Regions from separate parts of the Streptomyces sp. NPDC093591 genome, predicted to be linked through region 2. Evidence: riboswitches for the same ligand, from Rfam matches in the RefSeq annotation. Region 2 holds a riboswitch; each other region holds the start of a gene.

The links. A riboswitch is a leader RNA that binds a small molecule or an ion and turns the genes downstream of it on or off. The one in region 2 is predicted to bind cyclic di-AMP.
Region 1: it holds a riboswitch for cyclic di-AMP, as region 2 does, so the genes downstream of both, ACIREI_RS29770 (transglycosylase SLT domain-containing protein) here and ACIREI_RS23450 (NlpC/P60 family protein) in region 2, are expected to answer to the same signal.
Region 3: it holds a riboswitch for cyclic di-AMP, as region 2 does, so the genes downstream of both, ACIREI_RS38045 (M23 family metallopeptidase) here and ACIREI_RS23450 (NlpC/P60 family protein) in region 2, are expected to answer to the same signal.

The regions. Positions count from the first base shown of each region.
Region 1 covers NZ_JBIWIY010000015.1:161,086-171,397, forward strand. Annotated here, with positions in the region: gene recQ (DNA helicase RecQ) at 1-148, shown strand, start outside; gene ACIREI_RS29740 (M56 family metallopeptidase) at 240-1,178, opposite strand; gene ACIREI_RS29745 (GntR family transcriptional regulator) at 1,384-1,761, opposite strand; gene ACIREI_RS29750 (hypothetical protein) at 1,758-2,555, opposite strand; gene fahA (fumarylacetoacetase) at 2,703-3,926, opposite strand; gene ACIREI_RS29760 (hypothetical protein) at 4,005-4,127, shown strand; gene ACIREI_RS29765 (HAD family hydrolase) at 4,273-5,103, shown strand; gene ACIREI_RS29770 (transglycosylase SLT domain-containing protein) at 5,151-5,921, opposite strand; cyclic di-AMP (ydaO/yuaA leader) riboswitch at 5,927-6,102, opposite strand; partial or broken gene ACIREI_RS29775 (CocE/NonD family hydrolase) at 6,380-7,278, opposite strand; gene ACIREI_RS29780 (peptide MFS transporter) at 7,406-8,950, opposite strand; gene ACIREI_RS29785 (polyprenyl synthetase family protein) at 9,179-10,189, shown strand.
Region 2 covers NZ_JBIWIY010000011.1:8,406-18,717, forward strand. Annotated here, with positions in the region: gene ACIREI_RS23450 (NlpC/P60 family protein) at 1-1,120, opposite strand, end outside; cyclic di-AMP (ydaO/yuaA leader) riboswitch at 1,129-1,296, opposite strand; gene pcrA (DNA helicase PcrA) at 1,693-4,179, shown strand; gene ACIREI_RS23460 (M23 family metallopeptidase) at 4,258-5,760, opposite strand; gene ACIREI_RS23465 (esterase/lipase family protein) at 6,079-6,939, opposite strand; gene ACIREI_RS23470 (cobalamin B12-binding domain-containing protein) at 7,587-8,009, shown strand; gene ACIREI_RS23475 (DUF5691 domain-containing protein) at 8,099-9,760, opposite strand; gene ACIREI_RS23480 (SWIM zinc finger family protein) at 9,834-10,312, opposite strand, start outside.
Region 3 covers NZ_JBIWIY010000022.1:20,109-30,420, forward strand. Annotated here, with positions in the region: gene ACIREI_RS38035 (PrsW family intramembrane metalloprotease) at 1-1,057, shown strand, start outside; gene ACIREI_RS38040 (aldo/keto reductase) at 1,321-2,268, opposite strand; gene ACIREI_RS38045 (M23 family metallopeptidase) at 2,418-3,446, opposite strand; cyclic di-AMP (ydaO/yuaA leader) riboswitch at 3,458-3,615, opposite strand; partial or broken gene ACIREI_RS38050 (PP2C family protein-serine/threonine phosphatase) at 3,849-4,944, opposite strand; tRNA gene ACIREI_RS38055 (tRNA-Met) at 5,054-5,127, opposite strand; gene ACIREI_RS38060 (dihydrofolate reductase family protein) at 5,184-6,317, opposite strand; gene ACIREI_RS38065 (MarR family winged helix-turn-helix transcriptional regulator) at 6,390-6,905, shown strand; gene ribA (GTP cyclohydrolase II) at 7,079-7,723, shown strand; gene ACIREI_RS38075 (S8 family serine peptidase) at 7,804-10,312, opposite strand, start outside.

The DNA.
Region 1 (10,312 bases), on a different contig from region 2:
GCTCGAGGTGTTGGGCTCGATGCGGGGAGAGCCTGGTGTGGGGGCATCGGCCGAGGCCGATCCAGGGGCTCCGGGGGCAGGCCACGGGGCCGGTCTCGGGACGGACGACTGGCCCGAGATGGAGGCGGAGCCGGAGGACTGGGCCTAGAGGCCGGCAGAGCGGCTCGGCGCCGGGCGCGGGCCCGGCACTGAGGCCGGACGCGGGGCGCCGTGCAGGGACGCCAGCCCTGGCACGACGGTCAGGTCAGCGCCGTCAGCCCTGGAGCGAAGGTGATCAGCAGCGGGAGCAGCGGCACCAGGGCTGCCAGCGTCGTCGTGAGGGCCCGGTGGCGGCGGCCCAGGCGCGGCGGCGGCTGGAGGAGGCGGTTGACGCGTTCGCCCAGGAGACGGTGGGTGGACGCGCAGGAGAGAACGCCCCGGTGCTGGTTGAGTTCGATCAGGGCCAGCGCCGTCGTCAGGTGACCGCAGCGGCGGGACGCCGTGTCGTCGGCGGCCAGTTCGACCAGGCGGTGGGTCTGGTCGCAGAAGTGGGCGAACAACGGGATTCGGGGGAAACCGGTGGCAAGCGCGGTGGAGAGGTGCAGCAGCCAGTCGTGGCGGGCCTGGGCGTGGCCACGCTCATGGGTGAGGACGGCGTCGAGCTGGTGGTCGGTCAGACGGCGCAGGGCCCCCGTGGTGACGATCAGCTGGGGCGGGCTGCCCGGCATCCACCAGGCGTCGGGGTACTCGTCCTCCAGCACCAGGAGCGGGCCGCGCGCCGAGCCGAGTCCGGCGGGCAGGTCGGGGGCGCGTTCGCGAAGGTGGGCCCTGGCCTGGCCGCGTCGCCGACGCGCCTCGACGAGTTCGCGGGCCAGCATCGCGGTCGTCCAGGCGGCCCCGCAGGCCAGCAGCACACTGAGGGTGGCCGCCCAGGCGGGCGCGGTCGAGAGGTCGTACGCCTCGGTCACCGACGGCGGCGCCGGAGCGAAGAGCTGGGCGCGCACCGTGCCGAAGAATGCGGCCGTGCCCAGGGCCAGGGCCGTCAGGCAGCACAGCAGGACGGTGGCGACCAGGCACTGCCACACCCAGAGCGCGACCACGGGTTCCTGTTCCGGCCAGGCGGCCCGGGTCAGCGCTCGGGGGACGGGTACGGCGGCCGTCAGGGCGACGATGCTCAACAGGAGCAGGCAGACGGTCATGCCAAGGGCTCCGGATCCTGGTCAGGGAAGGTGCGGGGGCGGCTGTACGGGGCGGTGGGCGAGGAACACACCCTCCGCCGCCAGCCAGTATGACGGCGACGGCCGTCGGAGTCAGCGGGTAAGAGCCGCCGAACTCGCCTGCGGGCACCGCGCGGACGCCGATATCGACGCCATCCGGCAGCCTGGCATCGCCGTGCGTCACAGCCTACGCGCGCAGCGCCTCCCGGACCGCCGCCATCACCTCCGTGTCATCCGCTCCCAGTGCGCGCGCCTGATCCGCGAACTGCCGTGCCAGTGCGGCCAGTTCACCATGGTCCGGGCGGCGGAGGCCCGCGGGGAGCGGGGCGACGCGGGTGCCCGCGCCGCGCCGGGTGCGGATCAGGGACGCTGCCTCCAGTTCGCGGTACGCCCGTGCCACGGTGCCCGTGGCCAGCCCCAGGTCGGCGGCCAACTGCCGTACCGTCGGCAGGCGTTCGCCCTCCGAAAGGCGGCCGGTGGAGATCAGAGCGGCGAGCTGGGCGCGGATCTGTTCGTACGGCGGGACCGGGCTGGTCGTGTCGACGCGCAGGCCTGCCCCGCTCATCGGCGGCCGGTTCCGTCGGCGCCGGCCCGACGGCCCCGCCATGCCGTCGCGCGCGGCGAGATGATCGTGAACAGGCACCACGGCGCCATGAGGAGGGCCAGCAGGCCCAGCGGCCACAGCACCACTTTCGCGGCGGTCCCCGCGGCACCGTCGCAGGCCGTGCTCATCAGCGCGCCCGATGCCGTCGACGCCGCGCCCAGCAGGGAGGACGAGACCACCAGGCCCCAGGCGGCGACGATCGCCAATGTCCGGTCGCGGCGGGACTGTTCGTCGCCTGGGCGGGTCGCGATGCGCCGCAGGGACCAGCCGCAGGCGGCCGTGGACAGGGCGAGGGAGGCCAGGATGGGAAGGCCGTAGTAGAGGCCGGGCCATGGGGAGTGCGACTCGGTCACGCCCCGGCACGTCACCGTGAGCGCGCGCCCGGCACGGCCCAGGTCGTCCGGCGACGCCACCGCGGCCGCGGCCGCCAGCAGGACGACCAGTGCGGCCGCGAGGCCGAGCAGCAGGAGGGTCATCCGGGGCGGTACGTAGTCGCGGACCCGGCGTGGAGTGAGGCCCGCCGTGCGTACCGCGCCCCGGCGCGGCGCGGTCAGGGCGTCGCCCAGCAGCACTCCGGCCACCGCGCACAGGCCGAAGGCGAGGATGGCGTAGAGGGTGCCCTCCCCGTTGTTCAGGGGCAGCAGCCAGCGGGCGGCCGGCACTCCGACGGCCAGGCCTGCCCAGCGGGCGTAGCGGTCGACGGGTGCGCGGGATGCGGGCGCCGACGTGGAAGGGCGCGAACCGAGTTCGAGCATGACAGACACAGACCCCCGTGGAGACGGCATGAACGCAGACATGGCGCCGACATGTGCACCGGCATATGGGCAGCCGTGTACGCGGACATTTGCGCAGACTTGTACTTACCGCTTGTATCAAGCGGTAAGTACAAGATGCGGCCTCGGTCAACTGCTTGGTACAACTCGCCCGGTGACCTCCCCCAGCCCCACCCGAACCCCACCCGGCCCCGGCGCCCAGGCGGACAGTGTCACCACGTCGCCGTCCTCCAGGAACGTCCGCTTGCCGTCCGGGAGTTCGAGGGTGTCGCGCCCGTTCCACGTCAGCTCCAGCAGTGACCCGCGCTCGCGCTCCGTCGGGCCGCTCACCGTGCCCGAGCCGTACAGGTCGCCGGTGCGCAGCGAGGCGCCGTTCACGGTCATGTGGGCGAGTTGCTGGGCGGCCGTCCAGTACATGGTGGAGAAGGGGGGTTCGGAGACCACGTGGCCGTTGATCGAAACGGAGATCCGAAGGTCGTAGCCGCCGGGTTCCGTCTCGGAGTCGGAGTCGTCCAGGTACGGCAGCAGCGGGTGGGTCCGCTCCGGAGGCGCCACCCGTGCCTCGTCGAGCGCGTCCAGCGGGGTGATCCACGCCGACACCGAGGTGGCGAAGGACTTGCCGAGGAACGGGCCGAGGGGGACGTACTCCCAGGCCTGGAGGTCGCGTGCCGACCAGTCGTTCAACAGGCAGAGGCCGAAGACGTGTTCCCGGTAGTCGCCGAGCGCCACCGGCTTGCCCATCTGAGACGGCATGCCGACCACGAAGCCGACCTCGGCCTCGATGTCCAGGCGGACCGACGGGCCGAAGACCGGGGCCGGATCGGCGGCGGCCTTGCGCTGGCCGGACGGTCGTACGACATCCGTGCCGGACACCACCACGGTGCCCGAACGGCCGTGGTAACCGATCGGCAGGTGCTTCCAGTTGGGAGTCAGGGAGTCCGCCGCGTCGGGGCGGAAGATCTGGCCGACGTTCCGGGCGTGGTTCTCGGAGGCGTAGAAGTCGACGTAGTCCGCGACCTCGAAGGGGAGGTGCAGGGTCACTGAGGACAGTGGGTGGAGGAGGTCCGCGATGGCCTCCTGGTGCGCCGGGACCGTCACCCACGCCGTCAGTGCGCGCCGGACGTCCGACCAGGTCGTGCGGCCCGCCGCGAGCAGTGGGTTCAGGGAGTCCTGGGCGAGCAGCGGGGCGTAGGGGGAGCCGAGCGCGTACGCCGCCTTGCCCGCGTCGAGGACGTGGTCGCCGAGCCGGACGCCGATCCGGCGTGCGGAGTCCGAGCCGGGGAGGGAGAAGACGCCGTACGGAAGGTTGTGCGTGCCGAAGGGGTCGCCCTCGGGGAGATCGAAGGGGGGCATGGGGTGCTGCCTCACTCTCATACGCTCCGTATGCCATTGCCATGTGGTCGGGCACACGTTACGGGTGAGTCGGCTGTCTTGGGCAGTGCGGAGCTCGCGTCGCCGAGTTCGACGAATTTCCTGGTCGGCGCGGTCGGGCGACGTCTGTTCCACCGCATCGACATCACCGTCGAGGAGCTCGCGAGCACCACGTGGGGGTGAAATCGCAAAAGCGGGAGGGCAGTTGCGGGCGCGGAAGCGAACGCGGAAACAGCAGTGGAACCGGAACTGATGTCAACACATGTGAACACAGCAGCCGTCCGGTTCGCATCGAGTCGATGGGGCGTCCTGTCCGTATTCTCTGATCATGGCCCCACCCATCGCATATTCACTCATTGCCACTGACCTGGACGGGACGCTGCTGCGCGGCGACGACACGCTCTCGGACCGGTCCCTCGACGCGCTCGCGCTGGTGGCGGCGGCCGGTGCCCAGCACCTCGTCGTGACGGGGCGGCCCGCGCCCCGAGTGCGGCCGCTCCTCGATGTCCTGGGCAGCACGGGGCTCGCGGTGTGCGGACAGGGCGCGCAGTTGTACGACGCCGGCGCGGACCGTCTGCTCTGGTCCATCACCTTGGACCGGGAGTTGGCGGAGACCGCGCTCGGCAAGATCGAGGCCGAGGTCGGGGAGGTGTACGCGGCCGTCGACCAGGACGGCGTCGACGGGCTCACGCTCATCGAACCCGGGTACCTGATGCCTCATCCCACCCTGCCCGCCGTACGCGTCCGGCACCGCGACGACCTGTGGTGCGAGCCGATCAGCAAGGTGCTGCTGCGGCATCCCACCTTGTCCGACGACGAGTTGGCGGCGACGGCGCGCGCGGTGGTCGGTTCCCTGGCCACGGTCACCATGTCGGGGCCCGGCACCGTCGAACTCCAGCCATGCGGCGTCACCAAGGCGACCGGTCTGGCGCTCGCCGCCGAGCACCTCGGCCTCGGCGCGCACCAGACCATCGCCTTCGGTGACATGCCCAACGACATCCCGATGTTCCACTGGGCCGCCCGCGGTGTCGCGATGGCCAACGCGCACCCCGAACTCAAGGCGGTCGCCGACGAGATCACCCTCTCGAACGAGGACGACGGCATCGCCGTCGTCCTCGAGAGGCTCTTCACGGGGATCCTGGCCGACTTCGCCCAGTAGTGCCCGTTTTTAGATCTGTCGGTAGTGAATTCGCCTGGTAAGGGCCGTCAGTAGGGGCCGTTCACGTTGTCGATCGAGCCGTACCGCGCGGCCGCGTAGTTGCACGCGGCCGTGATGTTCGCGACCGGGTCGAAGGGGTCGTAGACCGTCCCCGGGACGTGGTAGGCCGCGAAGGTGGGGTCGATGACCTGGAGGAGACCCTTGGACGGGGTGCCGGCCGCGGCGTTGGAGTCCCAGTTGTTGATGGCGGCCGGGTTGCCCGACGACTCACGCATGACATTGCGGTAAATCCCGTCGTATGAACCGGGAATTCCGTTTTGCGCCATGATGTCCAGTGCGTTGCGGATCCAGCCGTCGAGGTTGTCCGGGTACGACTTCACGGAGGCCGGGGTGGCGTGGGCGACGGCGGACTTCTTGGCCGGTGCGGACGTCTTCTCGGCCCTCGTGCTCGCCGCGGCGGCCTTCGTCGCCCGGACCTTCAGGTCGAGGCCCGGGTGGATCAGCCGGGGGTTGTCGCCGACGGCCTTGCGGTTGTCCTTGTAGAGCTGTCGCCAGCCGCCCTGCGCGTCGTACCGGTCCGCGATGCCGTAGAGCGTGTCGCCCTTCTTCGTGGTGTACGTGATGGACTTGGCCTTCGCCGCGGACGGCGTGGACTGCGGTGCCGCCTGCGCGACGGCGGGGGCCTGGGCCGGCTGTGCGGCGTCGGCGGTGGTCGCGCTCAGGAGCGGGAGAGCGAGGGCCGCGGTACCGGTTCCGGCTGCGACGACGTGGCGGGTGAGCGGGTTGGTTCTGGGGCGGCGGTGCTTGCCTCGGGCCATGGCGCTGTTCCTCTCCGACGCCTGCGAGGTGAGCTGTCGGGTTCGGGCGGGAGATGCCCGGCCGCGCCGCCGTGCGGCAGCGCGAACTTCACCCCGAGCCGGTCCGGTGCGCCATCAAGGCGGCCGGTCCGGCGACTTACCTGGGTCCCCCGCTCCTGCCGTGCGTGAGTGAGTGGGTGGGTGGCTCGGGCGGCGGCAGGATTCGGCGTCCGCCCGACTGAGCGGGAACGTATGCGAGAGCACATGACCGGAACAAGTGTCATGGTCACCTGTCATGCCTGTTGACCATGGCCTGGTGTGTATGGGGTGCTTGATCCTTTGCGGTTGCCAAGCCTCAACTTGCGCTTGATGCAAGGAAGGAAGGGGGTGTGTCCGGTCGGGCGTGCGACCGGGTGCGAGTGACCCAATTCACTGGCGTCCACAAGAACGGCAAATCGGGCAATGGCTCCAACTCGCCGTTAACCGGCTGTCCGTTGAGTCCGTTTCTCCCATGTCCAGTGGAAAAGCGCCTCTTCGCCCTCCCGGCAGACCACCTCGTTGAAGGTGACGAAACACTCCCGGTCACAGCTGATCTCCGAGCGCGCCCGCACCGTCACGTCCCACGCCGTCTCCGGGCGGTGCAGCCGGATCGACCAGTCCGAGCGGGTGCGGGCCGACAACGGGTCCGACTCGTCGATGGTGTACGTCTCCAGCGCGTCCTCGGTGAACTCCAGACCCTCGGGGTACACGCGACCCTCGGGGTGCACGCGCGTGCCGCCGTACCGGGGGGCGACCTCCAGGCGCCACTCGCCCCTGGCGACGTCCCGGGTCCGGCGGGCGGGCGACGAAGGCGAGCATGGTCGACGCCCACGCGTGCATGTCGACGGCGAGGACGGAACCTCCGAGGTAGTGCACGTCGTTGTCATAGCGATCGTCCGTCGAGCAGACCGTGACGATCGCCTTGAGCGGCTCGGGCGCGAGGGCCGCGATCTGGAGGGAGTTGAAGCCGCCGCAGGAGATGCCGAACATACCGACCCTGCCGTGGCACCAGGGCTGGGCCGCCAGCCAGTTGACCACCTCGACCCCGTCGGCGAGCTCCGTCGCCGGGTACTCGTCCGTCGGCATGCCTCGCTGTTGCCGTGCCCCGGATGTCCACGCGCACGGAGGCGTAGCCGTGGCCGGCGTACCAGGGGTGGCGTTGGTGGTCACGGGGTGCGGTCCAGTCGGTCAGGCGGTACGGCAGGTATTCGAGGAGCGCCGGTACGGGCTCGTCCGTCAGCGGGCGCCACACGCGCGCGTACAGCAGAGTCCCGTCCTGGAGCGGGATCCAGATGTCCTCATGAGTCGCCTCGTGGGGGAAGGGCGTACGGATGTGCATGAGCGGGATCCCCGTCTGGTCGGTGCGCCGGGTGCGTCGTGTCCGGTCGGTGCGTGGGGTGTGCCGTGTCCGGTCGGCGCTCGGGCCGCGTCGTGCCCGGTCCGGGCATGGGGTGCCTCGCTTCCGGTCAGTGCACCGGGTGCATCGTGCGGCGCAGCCAGGGTGCCGCGGCCGTCACGGCCAGCCCGGCGGCCACCGTGATCGCGCCGTCGACGCCGAAGCAGGCGGGCTGGGAGACGTCGTCGTAGAGCTTGACCGTCTGGGCCTGGATGCCGTTCGCGAGGGCCAGGGACAGGAACCAGAGGGACATGGTCTGGCCGCCGAAGGCGGCCGGGGCGAGTTTGCTCGAGGCCGACGTGCCGGAGGTCTCCAGGAGGATGTCGCCGAGGCCGGGCAGCAGGTACGAACCGACGGTCCACCAGACGGACATGAGGTGGTCGCCGGAGGAGTGGCCGGGCGGCCCCGAGGTCGGCAGCGCCATCAGCAGGAAGCACAGGCCGCCGAGTACGGCCCCGACCGCGATCTTGTTGGAGGCGTGCGGCTGTCTGTGCCCCATCCGGACCCACAGCGCGGCGACGAGCGGCGCGAGGGCGACCTCGAAGGCGCCCAGGGCGGAGGCGGACCAGCCGGCCGGGAAGCCGAAGCCGAGGATCGACGTCTCGGCGTCCGTCGAGGCCGGCAGCATCATCGTCGAGTACGCCTGGAAGAGAATGAAGTTGAAGACCGTCGAGGCGAGGAAGAGGACGACGTACGGGCGGAGGCGACCGCGTTCCTCGGGGGGCACGCGCGGGCCGACGAACATCACCGCCAAGTGGACGGCCGGGGCGATCACCGAGACGAGGGTGAGCAGGTCGACGAAGCGGTCCATGGTGAGCGGGCCGGCGGCGGCGAGGAGGACGGCGACCGCGGCGGTGGCGACGAGGCCTGTGGCGATCAGGCGGATCGCGCGGCGCATGGCCTGCGGGGGCAGCGCGAACTCGGCGGTGTGCTTGCGTCCGGCCAGGTGGCGCCGGCCGACGACGTACTGGGTCAGGCCGAACGGCATGCCGATCGCGGCCGCCGAGAAACCCCGGTGCCGGCCCCCGTGGTCGCCGAGCCAGCCGGTGATCAGCGGGCCCGCGAAGGCGCCGATGTCGATCGCCGTGTAGGAGAGGGCGAAGCCGGCGTCCCGGCGGTCGCCATCGGTGCGGTACCGCTTGCCGACCATGGTGGCGACGTTGGGCTTGAGCAGACCCGTGCCCGCGCTGATCAGGCCGAGGCCGGCCCAGGTCATGCCCGCGGTCGGCACCGCCATGGCGTAGTGGCCGCAGGCGATGAGGATGCCGCCCCACAGCACCGCGCGGTACGAGCCGAGGACGCGGTCGGCGAGCCGGCTGCCGGCGACGGAGACCAGATAGACGAGGGTGCCGTAGGCGGGGGAGGCGGGGGAGGCGGGGGAGGCGGGGGAGGCGGGGGAGGCGGGGGAGGCGGCGGAGACGGAGGCGGCGGATCCGGGCGACATGCCCAGACCGCCGTGGGCGACCGTGTCGGCGAAGTACAGCACGAGGATGGCCTGCATGCCGAGGAACGAGAGGCGCTCCCAGACCTCCAGGCCGGAGAGCGTGAGCAGGCCTCTGGGCCGGCCGAAGAAGGCGTGGTCGGAGCGGGGCGGGGGGCTGCCCTCGGGCTCGATGTCGACTTCGGTTCGGGACGCAGGCCGCTACTTCCCTATAAGTCGATGGATATCCGGCCTTATCACGCGATCAAAAACATACCGGTCGTGATCCAATACCGCCCATGGTGGACGGGTGGGCGGCATCGGTGATCGAAACGTGACCGGATACGCTGACTTGAGTGATGGCAGCGACCTATCGACAAACCGTGTAACCGCCAGAAGACACCAGCAGACAGGAGACCCCTCGTGACCGTCGTCGGGCCGTTCGGGCTGAGCGTGCGGGACCAGGCTCTGGAAGCCGATGTCCAGGCCGGATTGGCGGCTGTCGAGGAGGGATTGCTCGAAGCCACCAAGAGTGAGGTCCCCTTTATCACCGAGGCCGCCCAGCATCTGGTGCGGGCGGGTGGAAAGCGGTTCCGGCCGTTGCTCGTGATGCTCACTGCCCAGTTCGGGGACCCCTATGCGCCGGGGGTCGTGCCCTCGGCGGTGGTGGTGGAGCTGACCCATCTGGCGACGCTGTACCACGACGACGTGATGGACGAGGCGGCGGTACGGCGGGGCGTCGAGAGCGCGAACACCCGCTGGGGGAACTCGGTCGCCGTCCTGACCGGGGACTTCCTGTTCGCTCGCGCCTCGCACATCCTGGCCGACCTCGGGCCCGAGGCGGTGCGGGTGCAGGCCGAGGCGTTCGAGCGGCTGGTCACCGGGCAGATCCTGGAGACCGCGGGGCCGCAGGACGGGCGGGATCCCGTGGAGCACTACCTCGATGTGCTGAGCGGGAAGACCGGGTCGCTGGTGGCGGTGTCGTGCCGGTTCGGGGCGATGATGTCGGGCGCCGACGAGACCGTGGTCGATGTGCTGACCCAGTACGGGGAGCGGCTGGGGGTTGCCTTCCAGCTGGCGGACGACGTGCTGGACATCGCCAGTGACTCCCATGAGTCCGGGAAGACGCCGGGAACGGATCTCCGGGAGGGGATTCCTACGCTGCCGGTGCTGCGGTTGCGGGAGCGGGCCGAGCGGCTGGGGCTGGCGGAGGACATCGCGCTGTGCGAGTTGCTGGACTCCGATCTGAGCGACGACGCGCGGCTCGCGGAGGCATTGGCTCAGCTTCGGGCGCATCCGGCGTTGGAGCAGGCTCGGCGGGACACGGTGCGGTATGCGGAGGATGCGCGGGCCGCGTTGGCGCCGTTGCCGGACATTGATGCCAAGGCCGCGTTGATGGAGTTGTGCGACGCGGTGGTGCATCGGGCCGGGTAGGTTTTCGCCCCCGCCGCCCCTCCCGTCCCATCCTGAAGGGGCTCCGCCCCCTCGACCCCGGCCAGGGGGCTCGGCCCCTGGACCCCCATCGGCCTGAACGGCCCCGTCCTCAAACGCCGGACG
Region 2 (10,312 bases):
AGATCGACTCCTCGCGGACGTAGGCGCCGGGCTTCGGGGCGTGGATCATCATGCCGTTGCCGATGTAGATGCCCACGTGGGTGACGTCGTCGTAGAAGAAGATCAGGTCGCCGGGCTGGGCGTTGGAGAGGGAGACCGTGGTGCCGGCGTTGACCTGGTCGTAGGTGACGCGGGGGATGTCGACGCCTGCGGCCTTCCAGGCGGCCTGGGTGAGGCCGGAGCAGTCGTAGGAGTCGGGGCCGGTGGCGCCCCAGACGTACGGCTTGCCTATCTGGGAGCGGGCGAAGGCCAGGGCTTTGTCGGCCTTCGTGGCGTACGAGGAGTCCGAGGTGGACGAGTCCGAGGTGCTGGAGTCGGACGAGGACTCGCTGCTCTCCTGCTGCTGGGCCGCCTCCTGGCGTTGGCGCTCCGCCTCGGCCTGTTGGCGGGCCAGTTCCGCCGCCTTGCGTGCGGCCTCCTCCTGCTTGCGCTTCTCGATCGCGGCGAGGCGTGCCTTCTCCTCCGCCGTCAGCTTCGAGAGGAGCTCGCGTGCGTCGGCGAGCTTCCTCTGGACGGTGGTCTTGGCGGTCTGCAGGTCGTTCTGCGACTCGGTGAGCGTCTCGAGGCTCTGGGTGGCCTCCTGGCGCTTCGTCATCGTCGCGGACTGCTGCGTGAAGTAGTCGTCGACCGCTTCCTTCTGACGGCCGGTCATACGGTCCATCAGCTGGGTCTGGTCGAAGTAGTCCTGCGGGGTGTCCGCGAGGAGGAAGGTCGCCGTGTCGGGGGCTGCGGCGCCGGTGCGGTACTGGGCGGCGGCGTTGCGGCCGAGTTCCTCGCGCGCGTCGTTCAGCTTCTGGGTGCGCTTGGCCACGTCGTCGAGGAGGGTGTCGACGCGCTTGCGCTGCTTCGCGGTCTTCTCCTTGGCCGCGTTGTACTTCTCGGTGGCCGACTCCGCCTGGCGGTAGAGGTCGTCGACCTTCTTCTCGACCTCTTCGAGGCTCGGCTTGTCGTCCGCCGAGGGGCTCGCGTTGGCCGTCTGGGACAGCAGGGCCACGGAGGTGAGGGCCGCCGTGGCGAGGGCGGGGGTCCGTATGCCTGCTACGCGCGTACCCGCGGGACGCGACTTGCGGTGCGACGCCAAGGGAGGCGACTCCTTCCGTACTCCGCCTACCGAGTTAGCTGTCGGGTTCGGGCGGGTGGTCCGGAAGGGTTGCCCTACGGCCTGTCCCTGGACGGGATCGGGCCGATTCACCCCAAGTTCGGTGGGTCCCCGGCTCCGGCAGCGCGGCGGCGTACCGGACTCGGCGGAGGCCGTGCGGCCCGGCGACGTTCGCCGGTGGGGGTCGTACGGCCTGCCCGGCACGGTAGCCAACTCGTGTGGCCCCTGTGAAGGTTGATGTTCGATATGCCCGATACATTTTCGTGACCTTGGGTCAGGGCGTTGGGGGCGGGGGGTGGTGGGGGTGGGTGTGGGGTGGTGTGTGACTGGTTGGGTGGAGTGTGGACTTTTAGTCGTCTTTGGTCGTCGGTGAGGGGTCAGGGGCTTGGCGGGTAGTGCGGGTTCGGGTTGGTTTCGGACCGTGACGGGGTGGGTGTGGAGGGTGAGGGGGGTGTCGGCGGTGGTCGGGCCTGGAAGATCATCTGGTTGTGAAACCGACGATGTTCTCGGGGTGGCCGCGGGCTGTCAGTGGGGCGCCCTAGACTCGGAGAGCGATGAGCAGCCTCTTTGATGACAGCTTCCTGGCGGACCTCCAGGCCCCTCGCGGCCACGAGGAAGAACTTCCGCCGCCGCCCGAGGACGATCACACTCCGGAGCCGGTTCCGGACGATCTGTTCGGCGGGAAGTTCGACGTGCCTCCGGACCGGGACGCCTACTACCGCGACGGCGCCCCGCGCCCGGCCATCGACGCGGCCGCGCTGCTGGAGGGGCTGAACGAGAACCAGCGTGCGGCCGTCGTCCACGCCGGCGGCCCGCTGCTCATCGTGGCCGGTGCCGGGTCCGGCAAGACGCGGGTGCTCACCCACCGCATCGCCCATCTGCTCGCCGAGCGGAATGTGCACCCGGGGCAGATCCTCGCGATCACCTTCACCAACAAGGCCGCGGGCGAGATGAAGGAGCGTGTCGAGCAGCTCGTCGGCCCGCGCGCGAACGCGATGTGGGTGATGACCTTCCACAGTGCGTGCGTGCGCATCCTGCGCAGAGAGAGCAAGAAGCTCGGGTTCACGTCTTCCTTCTCGATCTACGACGCCGCCGACAGCAAGCGGCTCATGGCGCTCGTCTGCCGGGATCTGGATCTTGACCCGAAGAGGTTCCCGCCCAAGTCCTTCAGCGCCAAGATCAGCAACCTGAAGAACGAGCTGATCGACGAGGAGGACTTCGCCGCTCAGGCGACGGACGGCTTCGAGAAGACCCTCGCCCAGGCCTACGCCATGTACCAGTCGCGGTTGCGGGAGGCCAACGCCCTCGACTTCGACGACCTGATCATGACGACGGTCAACCTGCTGCGCGCCTTCCCGGACGTCGCCGAGCACTACCGCCGTCGCTTCCGCCATGTGCTGGTGGACGAGTACCAGGACACCAACCACGCGCAGTACGCCCTCGTGCGCGAGCTCGTCGGGACCAGCGAGCACCCGGTCGACGTACCGCCCAGCGAGGACGACATCCCGCCCGCCGAGCTGTGTGTCGTGGGCGACGCCGACCAGTCGATCTACGCCTTCCGCGGCGCGACCATCCGCAACATCCTCCAGTTCGAGGAGGACTACCCGGACGCGACGACCATCCTGCTGGAGCAGAACTACCGTTCCACGCAGACGATCCTGACCGCCGCCAACGCGGTCATCGAGCGCAACGAGTCGCGCCGCCCCAAGAACCTGTGGACCAACGCGGGCGCGGGCGCCCGCATCACCGGCTATGTCGCCGACACCGAGCACGACGAGGCACAGTTCGTCGCCGACGAGATAGACCGACTGACCGATGCGGGGGAGGCGAAGGCCGGCGACGTCGCGGTCTTCTACCGTACGAACGCCCAGTCCCGTGTCTTCGAAGAAGTCTTCATCCGCGTCGGCCTGCCCTACAAGGTCGTCGGCGGGGTGCGGTTCTACGAGCGCAAGGAGGTCCGGGACGTCCTGGCCTACCTGCGGGTGCTGGCCAATCCCGAGGACTCCGTGCCACTGCGGCGGATTCTGAACGTGCCCAAGCGGGGCATCGGCGAGCGTGCCGAGGCGATGATCGACGCCCTGTCCCAGCGCGAGAAGATCAGCTTCCCGCAGGCGCTCAAGCGCGTCGACGAGGCGTACGGCATGGCCGCGCGCTCGACCAACGCCGTCAAGCGGTTCAACACGCTGATGGAGGAGCTCCGTACGATCGTCGAGTCCGGCGTGGGACCGGCGACCGTCCTGGAAGCGGTGCTCGAACGCACCGGCTATCTCGCCGAGTTGCAGGCCTCCACCGACCCGCAGGACGAGACCCGGATCGAAAACCTCCAGGAACTCGCCGCCGTGGCGCTGGAGTTCGAGCAGGAGTCGGAGGAGGGGGAGGCGTCAGCCGGCCTCGCCGCCTTCCTGGAGCGGGTTGCACTGGTCGCCGACTCCGACCAGATCCCCGACGAGGACGAGGACGGCTCCGGCGTCATCACCCTGATGACCCTGCACACCGCCAAGGGCCTGGAGTTCCCGGTCGTCTTCCTCACCGGCATGGAGGACGGCGTCTTCCCGCACATGCGTGCCCTCGGCCAGACCAAGGAGCTGGAGGAGGAGCGGCGGCTCGCCTACGTGGGCATCACGCGCGCGCGTGAGCGGCTTTATCTGACGCGGTCGTCGATGCGGAGCGCGTGGGGGCAGCCGTCGTACAACCCGCCGTCCCGCTTCCTGGAGGAGATCCCGGCGCAGCACGTCGACTGGAAGCGCACGGGCGCGTCCGCGCTGGTCTCCTCCGGCCCGGCGTCCGGTGTGGCCGCCTCACTGTCCTCGTCCCGCTCGCGCTCCGCGGCCTCGGGCGCGTCCGGTTTCGCCACGCGCCGTACCTCGGAGAAGCCGGTCGCCCAATTGGCGGTCGGGGACCGGGTCACGCACGACCAGTTCGGGCTGGGCACCGTGATGGCGGTCAAGGGCACCGGCGCGAACGCCGAGGCGACGATCGACTTCGGGGACACCAAGCCGAAGCGGTTGCTGTTGCGGTACGCGCCGGTGGAGAAGCTCTAGCAGCGCTGACAAGTGTGCGCCCCCGTTGTAGATCGGGGGCGCACATCGAAGTCGATGAAGTCGTCGGCCGTCGGCCGGTTACGACGGGTCGAGGCCGTGGCTGCGCAGCCAGGGAAGCGGGTCTATGGCCGAGCTGCCACCCGGCCGTACCTCGAAGTGCAGGTGCGGGCCGGTCGAGTTGCCGGAGTTGCCGGAGTACGCGATCGGGTCGCCGGCCTTCACCGTCGTACCGGAGGCGACGCGGTAGCTGGAGAGGTGGCAGTACCACGTCTCCGTGCCGTCCTTCGCGGTCACGATCATCATGTTGCCGTAGGCGCTGTTCCACTGCGTCCGGACGGTGCCGTCGGTCGCGGCCATCACCGTCGTGCCGTACGAGACGGGGAAGTCGATGCCGGTGTGAACCGACATCCAGTTGATGCCGGCCTGGCCGTAGTAGGCGCTGAGGCCGTGCTGCGCCACCGGGAGGGCGAATTTGGGGCGCAGCCGCTCCTTGCGGGCCGCTTCCTCCGCCGCCTTCTTCTTCTCGGCCACCTGCTGGGCCTTGAGGTCGATGCGCTCCTGCGTGCGGCTGGCCCGGTCGGCGAAGTCGTCGGCGCCGGCGGAGAGGCTCTCGAGCTGGGTGTCCAGCTTGTTGTTCGCGGTGGACGGCTTCACGGCCTGGGCGTCCGAGGCCGTCGTCGCCGTGTCCTTGTCGTCGGTCGTCAGGGTGCCGACGGAGGCGGCGGCGATCCCCGCGACGCCCATCACACACGCCGAGGGCACGGCGACCGTCAGCAGCGCGGAGCGCTTGGGAGGCGTACGGCGGCGGGAGCGGGACCCGCTGCGGGAGGCGGCGCGTGGGGAGGGGGCAGCAGTGGACTCCTCCTGGCCGTCGAGGAGCGGGGACGCGGCGGGGAGATCGCCGGTGGCGCTCAACTCGGCGTCGTGCTGGGCGGGATCGCCGTACGCGGCGGGGTCGTCGTACGACGTGGGGGCGGCGTGGTCGATCTGCTCGAAGTGCGCGGTCGCCTGCTGATCGAAGGATTCTGCTGACTGCTCGTACTCGTCGGCTGCCTGCGCGGTGGTGCCGGTGCCGCCGTCGGAGTTCCACTGGGTGGCGTCGTACGTCCCGGTGTCGAAGGTCTGCGTGCCCCATTCCCACTGCTGGGTCTGGTCGGCCGGGGCGCCGGACTGGTCGGGCTGGAGCCAAGCGCTCGCGTCCCAGTGACCGGAGGTGTCGTGGCCGGTGGCCTGCTGCGGGACGAAGGCGAGCCGCTCGTGTTCGGCCGTCCAGGCCGTGGTGTCGTACGCGCCGGTGTCGTAGGCGGCGTGGTGCTGGGCCGCGTAGGCGTCGTAGTTCACGGTGTGGTGGTTGCCGGTGGACCACTGAGTGGTGTCGTACGCGCCTGTGTTCTCGCCGGGAAGGCTGCCGAACAGGGGGTCCGCGTCGAAGGTCGGGGCCGCGTGGGCGTGGTCGGCGGCGCCGAATTGAGTGGCGTCGTAGGTGCCGTAGGTGGTGGAGTCACCGTAGTGGGCTTCCTGGGCGCCGTACGACGCGTAGTGCGCCGAGGCGGCATCGGAAGCCGTAGCCGGGGAGGTCATGGTCCCCGACGGGTGACGATCGTTCACCAACTTCTCTCTCGCCTCGACAACAGGGGCTGCCAGAGCAGTGCGGCGACTGTACCCGGCGGTACGCGGGCACGACAATCTTCGGCAGGTTTCGCGCGCGAAGGAAACGGGCATTCGGCCGTGTTTTGGCGGACTGTGGGCGCGAGTTTGGCCTTGTGTTCGAAGATTGTTCGATGTCGGTGGGCTGTCCTGAGGCTGTGTGCCGAGTGTGAGTCGGGTGTTGGGCTGCTGTCGGGGCGTCGTGGGAGCCGTGTCGCGGGAGCTGTTGTGGGAGCTGTTGAGGGGCGGCTGTCACGCCACTGTCAGGCCGTCGGCCTGTGCGGTGGTCTCCGTTCCTGTCCGCGCGGTGTCGAGGGCCTGCCGTATCCCGGTCGCCACGGCGGGGTGCACGGGCAGGGCGAGGTGACCGATGCCGGTCACGCGGACGTTCTGCGCCATCAGGTCCGGGTGGTCGATGCAGGCCGTCTCCAGCGGGTCCATCAGATGGTCGAGGTCGCTCCAGAAGCTCACGAAGTGGGTGCGGCAGCCGGGCGCGGGCCTGGCCAGTTCCTCGAGGACCGGTGAGCCGGGGCGCATCTGACGCACGATGGGATGCGCGTTCGCCAGGGGGGCGACGAGCGTGCCGGAGTGCGGCGTGCCGAGCGTGACGAGCGTGCGGACCCTGAGGTCGCCGCCGAGGCGCTGCACGTAGTAACGCGCTATCAGCCCGCCGAGGCTGTGTCCGACGATGTCGACCTGGCTGCTGCCGGTGCGCTCGCAGATCCCCTCTATATGCCGGCCGAGCAGTTCGGCGGCGGTGCGGATGTCGCAGGTCAGCGGGGAGTAGTTGAGCGACTCGACCTGGTGCCTGCCGTGCTGGGCGAGGCTGCGGCGCAGCAGGACGAAGACCGAGCGGTTGTCTATGAAGCCGTGCAGCAGGACGACCGGGGGTTTCGACTCCGTCGGCAGCTGGGCGGTGTCCCGGGTGGGGAGTGCGGGGGTGGTCCGGCGCTCCTGGGTGATGCCGGAGGGGTACAGGAGCAGGTGTCCGGCGAGGATCGCGATCTCCAGCGCGGTCGCCTTCAGCAGGGCCAGGGAGAGGCCGGCGAGTCTGCTCGGGAGCAGGCGCTGGCAGAGCGGAAGAAAGGGGAGTGCTGCCCCGGTGACCTTCATGGCCGACCTCCTTGCGGCACGCGGGAGGACGGCTTCGGCCCCCGTGTGCCCTCGTGGGAAGTCGCGGCGGAGGTGGCCGGCGGGGCATGAGGGAAGCGCGTGGGGTGAGTGAGGCGCGTGGCATGAGCCAGTGCTGTCGGCCAGGGTGCGCCGAAGACCTGGCGGGGCTCCCTGCCGGTGTGACGACGAGGCCCCCCGCTGTCGTGCCTTACCTGCCCTGCGTGCCCTTCGTGCGACCGTCGATGCGCCGCGCCGCCACGGCGCGCGGTCTGCGGCGCGGTGGTGCGGCGACCTCGTTGCGGCTCCCGTTGCGCGTGGTTCCGCTGCGACGCGGGTGCCGCAGACTGCTGCGGCCCGTGTGCCGCAGAGATGTGGAACGGTGCGCGGCGAACGTGTCCCACCGTGTGATTTCCCCCTCGGTCTGCACCGCGAAACTGCCGGTTGCGGGATGCTGGAGATAACGTTCGTTCACCTCTTCGGGCAGCGTGGCCCGGGGCGTCCGTACCGTGGCGGCATGTCCGATGCGGTGAGCAGCGGAAAAGTGCCATACGCGCACCATGTATGGGATGTGCCGTGTGTGCGGCATAACTCATACATGAGCGGTACTTGTCGGTACGGATGGATCTAGTCGCTTCATGGAGGCAGTGATGGGTGTGGCAGCCGGTCCGATCCGCGTGGTGGTGGCCAAGCCGGGACTCGACGGCCACGATCGGGGCGCCAAGGTCATCGCGCGGGCACTGCGCGACGCCGGTATGGAGGTCATCTACACCGGCCTTCACCAGACTCCCGAGCAGATCGTCGACACCGCGATCCAGGAGGACGCCGACGCGATCGGCCTGTCCATCCTCTCCGGCGCCCACAACACCCTGTTCGCCGCAGTGATCGAACTCCTCAAGGAGCGCGACGCGGAGGACATCCTGGTCTTCGGCGGCGGGATCATCCCCGAGGCGGACATCGCCCCGCTGAAGGAGCAGGGCGTCGCGGAGATCTTCACGCCCGGGGCAACGACGCAGGCGATCGTGGACTGGGTGCGGGCGAACGTGCGTCAGCCGGCTGCCTCCGGCGGTTGAGCCGACTTCCCGTGCGGGCCGGTGGGGGTGACCGTCCCTGAGGGCTGCCGCCCCCCGACCCCCGCTTCGGCCTTGAACGGGCCTCGTCCTCAAGCGCCGGACGGGCCGAGTGGTTCCAGCTCCTCGATCATGGCCGCCCGCAGCCGCAGCGTCGTGGCCAGCCGCTGGAACGCCTCCGCCCAGTACCCCCCGGCCCCCGGCGACGAGTCCTCCGACTCGTCCGGCACCGCCTGCAGACCGTCGAGGCGGCCGGCCTCGGCCGGGTCGAGGCAGCGCTCGGCCAGGCCCATCACTCCACTGAAACTCCATGGATAACTCCCTGCGTCCCGCGCGATGTTGAGCGCGTCGACCACCGCCCGCCCGAGCGGCGCGGCCCACGGCACCGCACACACCCCGAGCAGCTGAAACGCCTCGGACAGACCGTGCGTCGCGATGAACCCGGCGACCCACTCGGCCCGCTCGGCGGAGCCCAGCGTGCCGAGGAGCTTCGCCCGCTCGGCCAACGACACCGCTCCCGGCCCGCCCGCTTCCGGAGCCGAGGGCGACCCGAGGAGCGCCCTCGCCCACTCACCGTCCCGCTGCCGTACCGCCGCCCGGCACCACGCCGCGTGCAGCTCACCCTGCCAGTCGTCCGCCACCGGCAGCGCCACGATCTCCTGAGGCGTACGCCCCCCGAGCCGCCCCGGCCATGTGCCGAGCGGCGCCGCCTCCACCAACTGGCCGAACCACCACGACCGTTCACCCCGCCCGGCCGGAGCCTTGGCCACGACCCCGTCGCGCTCCATGCCCGCGTCGCACTCGTGCGGCGCCTCGACACTGATCGTCGGCGCCTTCCGCGTGTGGTCCAGCGCCACGCACGCCCCGGCGCGCACCGCCATCCGCGCGGCGAGCGCCGAACCCGGCAGTGCCGAGAGCAACTCGGCTGCCGTCGCCCGGACATTGCGGCTCCGGTCGGTCAGTGCCTGCTCCAGGAACGGCTCGTCCTGCGGACCCAGCCCGGTCCGCAGCGAGTCGAGGAACATCAGCCGGTCCTCGGCCCGCTCCGTGGCCCATGTCGCGGTCAGCAGCTCGCGGGCGGCGGCGGGCTCACGGGCGCGTATCACGGAGAGAAGGGAGACCCGCTCGGCGAACAACCCCTCCTGCCACAGCTGTCGGATCCTGGCAGAGTCCTCCAGGTGCGGCACCGCCGCGCCGCCGCCGGGCGCCGCGCGCAGGGCGAACCGCCAGTCCGGGTTCAGCCGGGCCAGCCACACCGCCCTCGGGCCCGCGAACGCCAGCGCCGCCGGCCGTAGATCCGTACGCCCCCGTGCCGCGTCCAGCAGTGCGGGCAGCGACTGAGGGGGTGGAGCGAAACCGCGCTCGTTCGCCGTCGCGAGCCACTGGGGCAGCAGCTCCATGAGGTCCGGTGCCGTGCCTCTGCGGCCGCCGCCCGCCGCGCCGGGGCGGTCGGCCAGCAGCATCGCCAGCCTGCGCGCCGCCGCCGGAGGCAGCTTCGGCCGCAGGTCCTCCGGGGCAGGCTGCGGACGCTGCGCCGCTCGCGCCGGCCGCAGTCCCGCCCGCCGCCGTACGGTCTCCACGGCCGCCGCGTCCAGCAGCGCCGCCGGCGCCTCCCGGCCCGGTGCGCAGCCGGGGGGTGTACGCCGGTCCGTGCCGAGCAGTGCCGCTGTGACGAGCTCCTCCCAGGCGCCGGGCGGGGACGACTCCACGGCTCCCGGCGCGGGTGAATCCACGGGAACGGAGGGCCTGTTCATACGGTTCCTTCCTGGATTCCTGGTTGGTGGGTGCCGTGGAGGTTCGTCCCACGGTCGGTGCGAGAGGTGCCGCTCAGCACAGCTGCACCGCCTCTCCCTCCCCCTCCGGCCAGGCCGTCAACGGGGTGAAGCCACGGTGGCCGCACTCGCCGAAGACCTTGACCGGTGCGCCGCCCGACAGTGCGACCAGGCGCCACAGGCCGGGGCGGGCGCGGGCGGCCGGGGTCAGCGGCAGTGCCGTGTCCGCGTCGGCGTCCGCCAACTGCCACGAACCCTCGTCCGGAGTCGGTATGACCCGCTCCAGGGTCACCGGAACGGAGTCCAGCCACGGGTCGTCGCGGAGCGCCTCGCCGTAACGGGCGGTCGCCTCGGTCGTCGTCACACCCGGCGGCCGGGTCGCCGTCGGCGCGGGCGGTGCGAACTGCTCGCCCAGAGCCGCGCGCAGCTGCCCGGCGCCCGGGTACGCGGCCACCTCCGCCTCCAGGGCCAGCCCCACCGGCAGCGCCAGCTCCGGGGCACGGCCGGCGGCACCGTAAGAGAGGAGCAGTGCCG
Region 3 (10,312 bases), on a different contig from region 2:
GTTCTCGTTCGCCTGGGGCGCCTGCGCGGCGGCGCTGATAGCGATCGTCGCCAACAGTTTCGCGACCAGATGGATAGCGACCGCGACGGCCGATCCGTCGCACGCGGACACTCTCGGCGCGACGGTCATAGCGCCCGTCGTGGAGGAGACGGCGAAGGCCGCGGCCGTGCTGCTCGTCTTTCTCTTCCGCCGACGGGACTTCACCGGGATAGTCGACGGCGTGGTGATAGCGGGGGTCACCGCCACCGGCTTCGCCTTCACCGAGAACATCCTCTACCTCGGCACCGCCTTCGGTACCGACCAGCTCTCCGGCGACAGCGGTATCGCCTCCGTGACCGCGGCGACCTTCTTCGTCCGCGTGATCATGTCGCCCTTCGCGCACCCGCTCTTCACGGTCCTCACCGGTATCGGTTTCGGCATCGCCGCGCTGTCGGGCGACCGGCAGCATGTGCGGCGCGTCCTCCTTCCCTTCTCCGGGCTGCTGCTCGCCATGGGCATGCACGCGCTGTGGAACGGCTCGTCGTCCTTCGGGGAGTTCGGTTTCTTCGCGGTGTACGCGGCCTTCATGGTGCCCGCGTTCGGGCTGCTGACGTGGCTGGTGATCTGGACCCGGCAGCGCGAGCTGCGGACCGTGCGCGAGGAGTTGCCCGCCTATGTCGTCGCCGGGTGGCTGACGCCGGGCGAGCCCTTCGTGCTCGGCTCGATGCGGGCCAGGCGGACGGCACGGCAGTATGCGCGGCGGCGTGGGGGGCGGGCTGCGGCTCGGGGGGTGGCGCAGTACGAGGCGTACGCCACGTCGTTGGCGTTTCTACGGCATCGGGGGCGGCGTGGGCGGGCCGGCGCCGACTTCGTCGTACGGGAGCGGGAGTTGCTGCACGAGTTGTGGCGGCGTCGGGAGGTGGCGCGGCCGGCGCTGGAGCATGCGGGGGCCGCGCAGGCTTGGTCGGCGTACGGGTATGGGGCGCCGGTGCCGGTTTACTGGCCGTCGTATGGGCAGCCGTACGGGGACCGGTACGGGGCGGCGCCGTATCCCGCGTACAACCCGTATCGGACGTGAGCGGCGGGGTTGGAGCGGCTCGGGGTGTCGACCTCGTTGCCTCGCCCCCGCCGCCCCTACCCGTCCCATCCCCCAGGGGCTGCCGCCCCTTCGACCCCGCGCTTCCTGGGGGCTGCCGCCCCCAGACCCCCGCATCGGCCCTGAACGGGCCTCGTCCTCAAACGCCGGACGGGCTGAAATGCACGGGCCGGCGCCGAGAAGCGAGGTCAGCGCCGCAGGGCCAAGCCCCCTACGGGTGGGTGGGGGCTAGGAATGGCAGTGCCTCAGGCGGACGCCTCCGTCAGGTTCGCCAGTTCCTCGTCCGTCAGGGTCAGCTCGGCCACTCCCAGCAGCGCCGGCAGTTGTTCGAGTGTCCGGGCCGAGGCGATGGGGGCCGCTACCGTCGGCTGGGTCGCGAGCCAGGACAGGGCCACCGTGGCCACGGGGGCCGCGTGGGCCTGGGCGACCTCGTCGAGCGCGGCCAGCACCCGTTGGCCCCGCTCCGTCTCCAGGTACTTGCCGGCGCCCTGGGCGCGCGGGCTCTGTACCGCCGTATCGGCGCGGTACTTGCCCGTGAGGAAGCCGGACGCGAGGGCGTAGTACGGGACCGCCGCGAGGCCTTCGCGTTCGGCGAGGTTCTGGAGCTCGCCCTCGTAGGTGTCGCGGGAGACCAGGTTGTAGTGGGGCTGAAGAGCCACATACCGGGCCAGGCCCTCGCGGTCGGAGAAGGCGAGGGAGGCCGCCAGCCGTTCCGCCGAGATGTTGGACGCGGCGATGTGCCGGACCTTGCCCGCCTTCACCAGCTCGTCCAGGGCGCCGATGATCTCCTCGACCGGCACTTCCGGCTTGTCGAAGTGGGTGTAGTAGAGGTCGATGTGATCCGTGCCGAGGCGGCGCAGGGAGGCGTCGGCGGCGGCCTTGATGTTGGCCGCGGTCAGGCCCTGGAAGTCGGGGTGCTGGCTGGCCTTCGTGGCGATCACGACGTCGTCCCGGTTGCCGCGCGCCTTGACCCACTTGCCGATGATGGTCTCGGACTCACCGCCCACGTTGCCCTCGACCCACGCCGAGTACGAGTCGGCCGTGTCGATGAAGTTGCCGCCCGCCGCCGCGTAGGCGTCGAGGACGGCGAAGGACTGGGTCTCGTCGGCGGTCCAGCCGAAGACGTTGCCGCCGAGGGAGAGCGGGAAGACCTCGAGGTCGGAGGAGCCGAGCTTGCGCAGGGAAGCAGTCATGCTCCCTGCCAACGCTCTTGGCAGAGGCCGTTCTTCCGGGTCCGCCGCAAAGTTCCCGTAAACAAGCGGCCCCGGCGCTCCGGAAAACCGGCAGCCCTGACGTCGGGGGGTTGCCGTCAGGACCGCCGGGGATCAGAAGTGGGGGAACCTCAGGGCGTGAGCCCCTTGCCGCGCAGCCACGCCAGCGGGTCGATGCCGCTCGTGCTGCCGTCGGGGTGTACCTCGAGGTGCAGGTGTGCGCCGGTCACGTTGCCCGTGGCGCCCACGCGGCCGATGACGTCGCCCGTGCTGACCTTCTGGCCGACGCTCACGCTGATCGAGGACTGGTGCGCGTACCAGAGCTCGGTGCCGTCGTCGAGGGTGAGCACCGTCTTGTAGCCGTAGGACCCGTCCCAGCCGGCGAAGGTGATCGTGCCGGAGTGAACCGCCTTGATCAGCGTGCCGGTGGGGGCGGCGAAGTCGAGACCCGTGTGGTAGCCGGAGGACCAGTAGGCGCCGGCCTGACCGAAGGTCGAGGTGATGGTGTACGAGGAGGTCGGCAGCGTGAACTGCTTGGCCAGCTCGGCGAGGCGCTCGGCCTCGGCCTTCTTGCGGGCCTCCTCCTCGGCCTTGGCCTTCGCGGCGGCGGCCTTGGCCTCGGCCTCCTTCTCCGCCTTGGCGGCCGCGGCGGCGGCCTCCTTCTCTGCAGCGGCGACGGCGGCCGCGGCGGCCTTGTTGTCGATCTGGTCCTGCTGCAGCTCGGCCTGCGCGATGATCCGGCTGCGCAGCGCCTCACCGGCGTCGGTGGTGCCCTGCGTGGTCTCCTCGGTCGCCGCGCCCATGCTGCTCAGCGCGGTCGCGGTGTCCTCGGCGGCCGCGGAGGAGTCGTCGTCGGAGATGAGGGGCAGGTCCGGCATGGTGATGGCGACCGGCGGCTTGCCGCTGTTCGCGCTGGCCATGCCGCCCGCGCCGACGGCGGCTATGACACCGACGCCGAGAACCGTGGAGCTGCGGGCGAGTCCCCCGCCGCGCTGCTTGGAGACGCGATGCCTGCCGCGAACGGGACGAATGGACTCCGCGGTGGGGTTCCACTCCTCCAACGGGCCCTCGTCGGTGCGGTAGCGGTCGTAGCCGAAGGTGTCGGTACCGCGTTGGCTCGGCACGAACGGGGCTTGCTGGGCAGGCCTGTTGGACGCCACGTGGGCGTGCTCCTTTCCTTCCTTCTCGCCTACCGGGTTAGCTGACGGGTTCGGAGCAGGAAGGTCTCCTACGCGCGTATACCGGCCGTGAGTTCACGGCGGCATCCATGCGATTCACCCCAAGGTGGTGGTTCCCCGGTTCCCTTGCGGGATTCGGCGCGTGCGCACGGAGCCGCCTCTTGTGACGGCTGGGACGACCGCGCTGCGTTATCGAACGTTAATAGACGCGGGGTGTGGATTCCAAGCTGTTCCGCTTGATCATTAACGATTCTCGCCTGGACTTACGGGTCATGAGCGGCCTAAATCGGGCGAGTTGGCCAGGACTCAGGGACCACACAGGTATTGACGGTATGTCAGTTGTTATGCGGAGGGCGGTCGCCCGGTCACGTCCGGTGACAACGATCAAGGTCGGTGTACGGCCATGAGAGCCAGGTCGTCCGCCATGCCGCCCCCGGAGTGCCTGCGCGCCTCCGCCGCGAGCACGTCGAGCAGCGCGGCCGGCTTGCGGCAGGCGTTGTCCCGTCCCGCGAGCCGCGCCTCGGGGTCGTAGAACCGGTCCCTGTCGTCCCGCGCCTCGGACAGACCGTCGGTGTACAGCAGCAGCGTGGCACCGCTCGGGAAGCCGGCCTCCTGGGCCCGGTCGGGCCAGGCGCCGAGCTCACCCATGCCGAGCGGCAGCGCGGGCTCGGGGGCGTGCAGCGGGCGCACGGCGCCGTCGGCGTACAGCAGCAGGGGCGGTGGATGCCCTCGGTTGACGAGGCGCACGGTCCCGTCGCCGTGCGGCAGCTCGGCGAGGACGACGGTGGTGAAGCCCTCGGAGGACTCGATCCCCTCGCGCCGCGTGCGTTCACGCGCCGGCGCCCGCTCCAGCCGCTGCGCCACCGCCTCCAGCGTGACCTCCTGCTCGGCGGCCTCCCGGAAGGCCCCGATGACGACGGCGACCGCCGCGACCGCGCCCATGCCCTTGCCCTTGCCCTTGCCGCGCACGTCCCCCACGACGAGCCGGACGCCGTGCGGAGTGTCCTCCACGGCGTACAGGTCGCCGCCGATGGAGGCGCCCTCCTGCGCGGCCTCTACCGTGCCGCGATCTGGACACCGCCGATCCGCTCGGCGGGCTCGGGCAGTACGGCGCGCTGGGCGGCCTCGGCGATCTCCCGGGCGGAGGCGAGGCGCTCGCCGCTGCGCCGGACGAGGACGTTGACGAGGACGGCGAGCACGGCGACGGTGACCACGGTGACCAGCTCGGTGATCACCTCCGCCCGGGAGATGCCGCCGAGGATGAGGCGGAGCGTGAGCAGTACGGCGAAGGCGGCGAGGCCTGTGAGCACCGTGCCGCGCAGCGAGGAGAGCGGGGCGGCCACCAGGGGCGCGGCGGTGAAGAAGGGAGCGCCGGTGAAGTCGGTGGGCGTGTGTAGTCGTACGCGCCCCCGGCCGCGATCAGCAGGGCGGGGAGCAGCCGGACGAACCGGCGTGCGTACGAGATCCGCCGTTCCTCCACCTCACCAGGGTTGCCGAACCGGGGGCGGCGAGCGAGTCGGAAAATCTTCGCGCATCATCGCGGAAAACACTCAGGGCCGGAACCAATTGGTTCCGGCCCTGAGTTTCAGTAGCGGGGACAGGATTTGAACCTGCGACCTCTGGGTTATGAGCCCAGCGAGCTACCGAGCTGCTCCACCCCGCGGCGATGACTCAATAGTACGCCATCCGCAGGACAGAAAGCACACGCCTTTCCCGGCGTCACGGCAGCAGGTGGGTATTCGGGGCTTTTGCCCGTTCCTCGTACTCCGGCAGGACCAGGACATCCACCCCCTCCCCCGCCAGCAACCCGCTCCCGTCGGCGCCCACCACGAACGTGTCCGGCTCCCGCCAGGCCGTCACCACCCGCCGCACCCCCGCCTCCAGGATCAGCCGCGCGCAGGGCGCCGGACGGGAGGCCCGGCGGGTGCACGGCTCCAGGCTGCTGTACACCGTCGCCGATGCCAGCCTCGGATCACCGGCCGCGATCTTGGCCAGCGCCGCCTCCTCCGCGTGCACCACGGGATCGTCGCCCTCCCTGGAGTGCCCCCGCGCCAGCTCCGTGCCGTCGGCCGCCACGACCACCGCCCCGACGCTGAAGGCGGTCGCCGAGGGCGGGCACTGCGCGGCCAGGTCACACGCCAGTGCCAGCCAGTGCCGGTCCGCGGCGGAGGGAAGGGCGCCGACGCCGGGCGCCGTCGGCTCGTAGCGCATCAGGACGACGTCCTCGATCCGCCGCGTCTCCAGCAGCCGCAGCCGCCCGCCCTGATACCCGCCCGGCCCGAACAGCCGCGGCGCGTCCGGATCCCCCACGAACAGGGGCGCCAGCACCAGCTGCACCTCGTCCGCGAGGCCCTGCCGCAGCAACTGCGTATGGATCGTGCCGCCACCCTCGACCATCAGCCGCTCGACGCCGCGCACCTCGCGCAGATGCGCCAGCAGCCCGCGCCAGTCCAGGTCCGCGCCCAGTGCGACCACGTCCGCCGCGACCGGCGTCCGCCGCAGCCGCTCCGCGCCCTTCTCCGTCGTATAGACGATCTTCGCGCCGCCCGTGTGCCAGAAGTTCGCCGCCGGATCCAGCTCGCCGGACGCGCTGACCGTGACCTTGAGCGGATACTCCGGCTTGCCCGCCGCCACCCGCGCGGCCCGCCGCTCGGCCGAGTTCACCAGCAGCCGGGGATTGTCCGCCCGGATCGTGCCGGCGCCGATGAGGATCGCGTCGACGGAGGCCCGTACCTCGTCGACGCGGTCGAAGTCGGCCGGGCTGGACAGGAGCAGGCGCTCGGGGGTGGTGTCGTCGAGGTAGCCGTCCAGCGAGACCGCGGCGGACAGCAGGACGTAGGGGTACGACGGCATCGGCGCGCTCTCCGGCTCGGTCGGGGAAAACTCGGGCTTGGTTCAAGTTTGAAACAAACCTACACTGGGGGCATGACGACTCGCTGGCTCACTCCCGAGGAGCAGCGCGCCTGGCGCGCCTACATCGCCTCCGCCGCCCTCGTGGAGGACGCGCTGGACCGGCAGCTCCAGCAGGAAGCCGGCATGCCCCATCTGTATTACTCCATCCTCGCCACCCTGTCCGAGACTCCGGAGCGCCGGTTGCGCATGACCGATCTCGCGGAAGGACTGAAGATCACCCGCAGCCGGCTGACGTACGCCGTGACGCGCCTGGAGAAGGACGGGCTGGTGCGGCGCGAGGACTGCCGCTGGGACAAGCGCGGCAGCATCGCGGCACTCACCGAGGAAGGGATGCGCGTCCTGGAGCGCACGGCTCCGGGGCACGTGGAGACGGTACGGGCGCTGCTCTTCGACCGGCTGACCCCGGAGCAGGTCGGGCAGCTGGAGGAGATCTTCACCGCGGTCGCCGGGGGCTTCCAGGGCGAGGACGCGCACGCCACGGCGGACGACGTGCCCTGGCGGCGGCGCTCCGGCAAGTCCTGTTCGTGAGGCAGGAGCGGGGAGGCACGAGCAGTGAGGCGCCCGTCCGGGCCGTGCTGCGGCTCTGTGACGTGGGCGACAAACTTGTTGCTTCAAATTTAAAGCATGAGGTAGGGTCCTGGACCGAGGACCTGCTTCAAATCTGAAGCAGCTGGCCCACGTACGGAACCCGGAGATCCCGCATGCCCGACTTCACCGCCGCCGCCACCCAGCGCGCCCGCGTCCGGGTCCCGCTGCGCTTCCACGACGGTTACTCCGTGGACGCCGAGCTGGTCACCTTCCACGGCCTGACCGACGGCCAGGAGCACGTGGCCGTCGTCCTCGGCGACCCGGCCCCCGGCACCACCCCGCTGGTCCGGCTGCACTCCGAGTGCCTGACCGGCGACGTCTTCGGCTCGGCCCGCTGCGACTGCGGCCCCCAGCTGCGCGAGGCCGTCGAGCGCATCGCCGAGCGCGGCGGCGTGCTGCTGTACCTGCGCCAGGAGGGCCGCGGCATCGGCCTCTACAACAAGCTGGACGCGTACGCCCTCCAGGACCAGGGCCTCGACACCTACGCCGCGAACGCCGCCCTCGGCCTGCCGGAGGACGCCCGCGACTACACGGCGGCCGCCCAGATGCTCACCGCCCTCGGCATCGGCGAACTGGACCTGCTCTCCAACAACCCCGACAAGGCCGACCAGTTGCGCGCCCTCGGCATCGAGGTCCAGGGCCGCGTCCCCACCGGCGTCTTCGCCACCCCGGACAACGTCCGCTACCTGCGCGCGAAGGTCCTGCAGACCCAGCACACGCTGCCACTGGGAGATCTCGCGGGGCTGAACGTGGGCTGAGCGACGGCAAGACGAAGGGGCGGGCGTCCGATACCGGACACCCGCCCCTCAGTCGTACGTCGACTACAGCCTTACGGCGGCTACGGCGTGACCTTCTCGATCGTCACCCCGCCGACACCCGCGGTCGTCCCGCGCGTGTTCACCAGCCGTACCTCACCGAAGAGCTGCCGGCCCTCGGGCACCGCCCGCGCGGCAGTGACCTCCGCCGCCACCTTCGCCGAGTCGCCCGTGCCGAGCTTCACCGGCGCCGACTCGTCGACGGTGACCGATCCGAGCGCGGAGGAGAAGAACGCGTCCCGGTAGTCGAACGCGGTGGAGCCGGACGGCACCTCGAAGCCGACGACCTCGACGGTGTACTTGCCGGCCGCCGGGTTGGCGATGGAGACGGCCTCCTCGGAGTCGCCGTCCGCGGACTGGCCGACGAGCTTGCCCTCGGCGTCGTACACGTTCAGGTCGAGGTCGGAGCCCAGGTCGGAGACCTTGCCGATGGCGACGTCCAGCGACGTGGTGCCCTCGGGCACCTCGACGGTGCTGGTCTGCGTCTCACCGTTCTTGATGGTCGGCCGGGCGGTCTTCGACGAGCCGAGCGCGCCGCCCTTGAGGTTGCCCTCCACGGCCTCCAGCTTGTTGGTCACCGTCCAGGAGGCGGCGACCGGCGTGCCGACCTTGGCCTCCGGCACGTGCACGGACGCCGGGTCGAAGGAGGCGCCGTACACGGTGGCGTTCAGCTTGTACGGGTTGTCCAGCAGGGCCGACGTACGGCGCGAGTCGACCTCGATCTCCCAGACGCCGGGCAGCGGGTCCTCGTAGGAGGCGATGTCCGTCGTGTTCGGGTCGGTGTCGGCGACCGGGGTGCCGTACGGGCTGATGGCGCTGAACATCGTCCGGCTGCCCTCCGCCAGGCCGCCCAGCGTGACCTGGAGCGACTTCGTGCCCTCGGGGACGGTGACGAAGTACGACTTGACGTTGTTGCGCTGTACCGAGCCCGAGGCGGTGAAGGTGTGCTGGACCGGCGTGGACACCACGACGGTCGTCAGGATCTGCTTGTCGACGCCCACCGTCCTCGGGTCGTCGGCGACCAGGATCGCGCTCTTGATGCCCGCGTGCTTCGGGGCGGCCTGGACCTTGACGGTCACCGCCTTGTTCAGCGGCAGGTCGACGACCTTCGGGCCGACGACCGAGAAGGTGCGGGCCTTGTTGTTCGCCAGGCGCAGGGTGTGCGGGAGCGAGCCGGCGGGGCCGGACGTACGGGTGATGGTGACGTCGTACGTCTTCTTCTGGCCGGCCTTCAGGCCGCCCTCGCGGTCGTAGAGGCCCGTGCCGAAGCCCGGCGTCTTCAGTGCCTGGTCGAGCGCGGTGTCGACCGGGGCCTTGACGGCGTAGTCGTGGGCGGTGGCGCCCGCCTTGACCGCCTTCCAGGCGTCGACGACGTCGATGAGGCCTGCACCCTCCTCGTACGCCTGGAGTCCCTCGATGTGGTGAGCGGTCGAGGTCAGGGCGGTGCGCAGCTTCTCGGGCGTCAGCTTGATGCCCTTCTGCTTCGCGGCACTCAGCAGCAGCGCGCTCGCGCCCGCCGCCTGCGGGGACGCCATCGAGGTGCCGTTGTACATGGCGTAGCCGGCCGGCAGCTTCCAGCCCGCCTCGGCGATCGGCGCGCCGGGCATCCAGGCCGGGATCGGGCTGACCGCGGAGCCGGGGGCGACGACGGTCGGGGTGAAGCCACCGTCCTCACGCGGGCCGCGCGAGGAGAAGTTGAACAGCTGGTACTCGTTCTCCACGCCGGTGCCGTAGTTGGCGGCGAAGGTCTCCTTGGAGACGCCGGCGCCGACCGAGATGACCTTGTCGGCCAGGCCCGGGTCGCCGATGGTGTTGGCGCCGGGGCCGGAGTTGCCGCCGGAGATGACCAGCTGGACGCCGTACGTGTCGATGAGCCGCGTGTAGAGCTCGGCACGCGCGTTGTTGCCGTCGTTCAGGGGCGGCAGGCCTCCGATGGACATGTTGACGACGTCGACGCCACGGTTGACGACGAGGTCGATCATGCCCTCGGTGAGGGCGACGTTGGAGCAGCCAGGGCCGAAGATGCAGGCCCGCGAGGAGACGATCTTCGCGCCGGGGGCGGCGCCGTTCATCTTGCCGCCGAACATGCCGTTGGCCGCGGTGATGCCGGCCACGTGGCTGCCGTGCGCGCCGGCGGTGAGGCCGATGTTGACGAAGTCGGCCTTCTTGCCGACCCAGTCGCCGCCCAGCGGATCCATCGGGACGTCCTTGCGGACCTCCACGACGAAGTCCTGGCTCTCCGGGATGTCCGTGGCCGGGTTGTCCGTGCCGAAGTGGCCGACCTGGTGGCCGTCCTTGTACGGCTTCATCGGGGTGTCGTCGGTGAAGTCGCCGTTGTCGTCGACGTCGACGGTGACCGTGCCGGCCTTGGCGTCGTACAGCACGCCCCAGTCGTCGGTCGTGTCGCCGTCGCGGTTGACGTCACCGTCGGCGTCGCCGTCCGTGACCTTGCCCTGGTTGGTGACGGCCTCACGGAAGGTGCTGATCTGGAACGAGCCCGCGGGGGCCTTCCAGGTCTTCCCGCCATAGGTG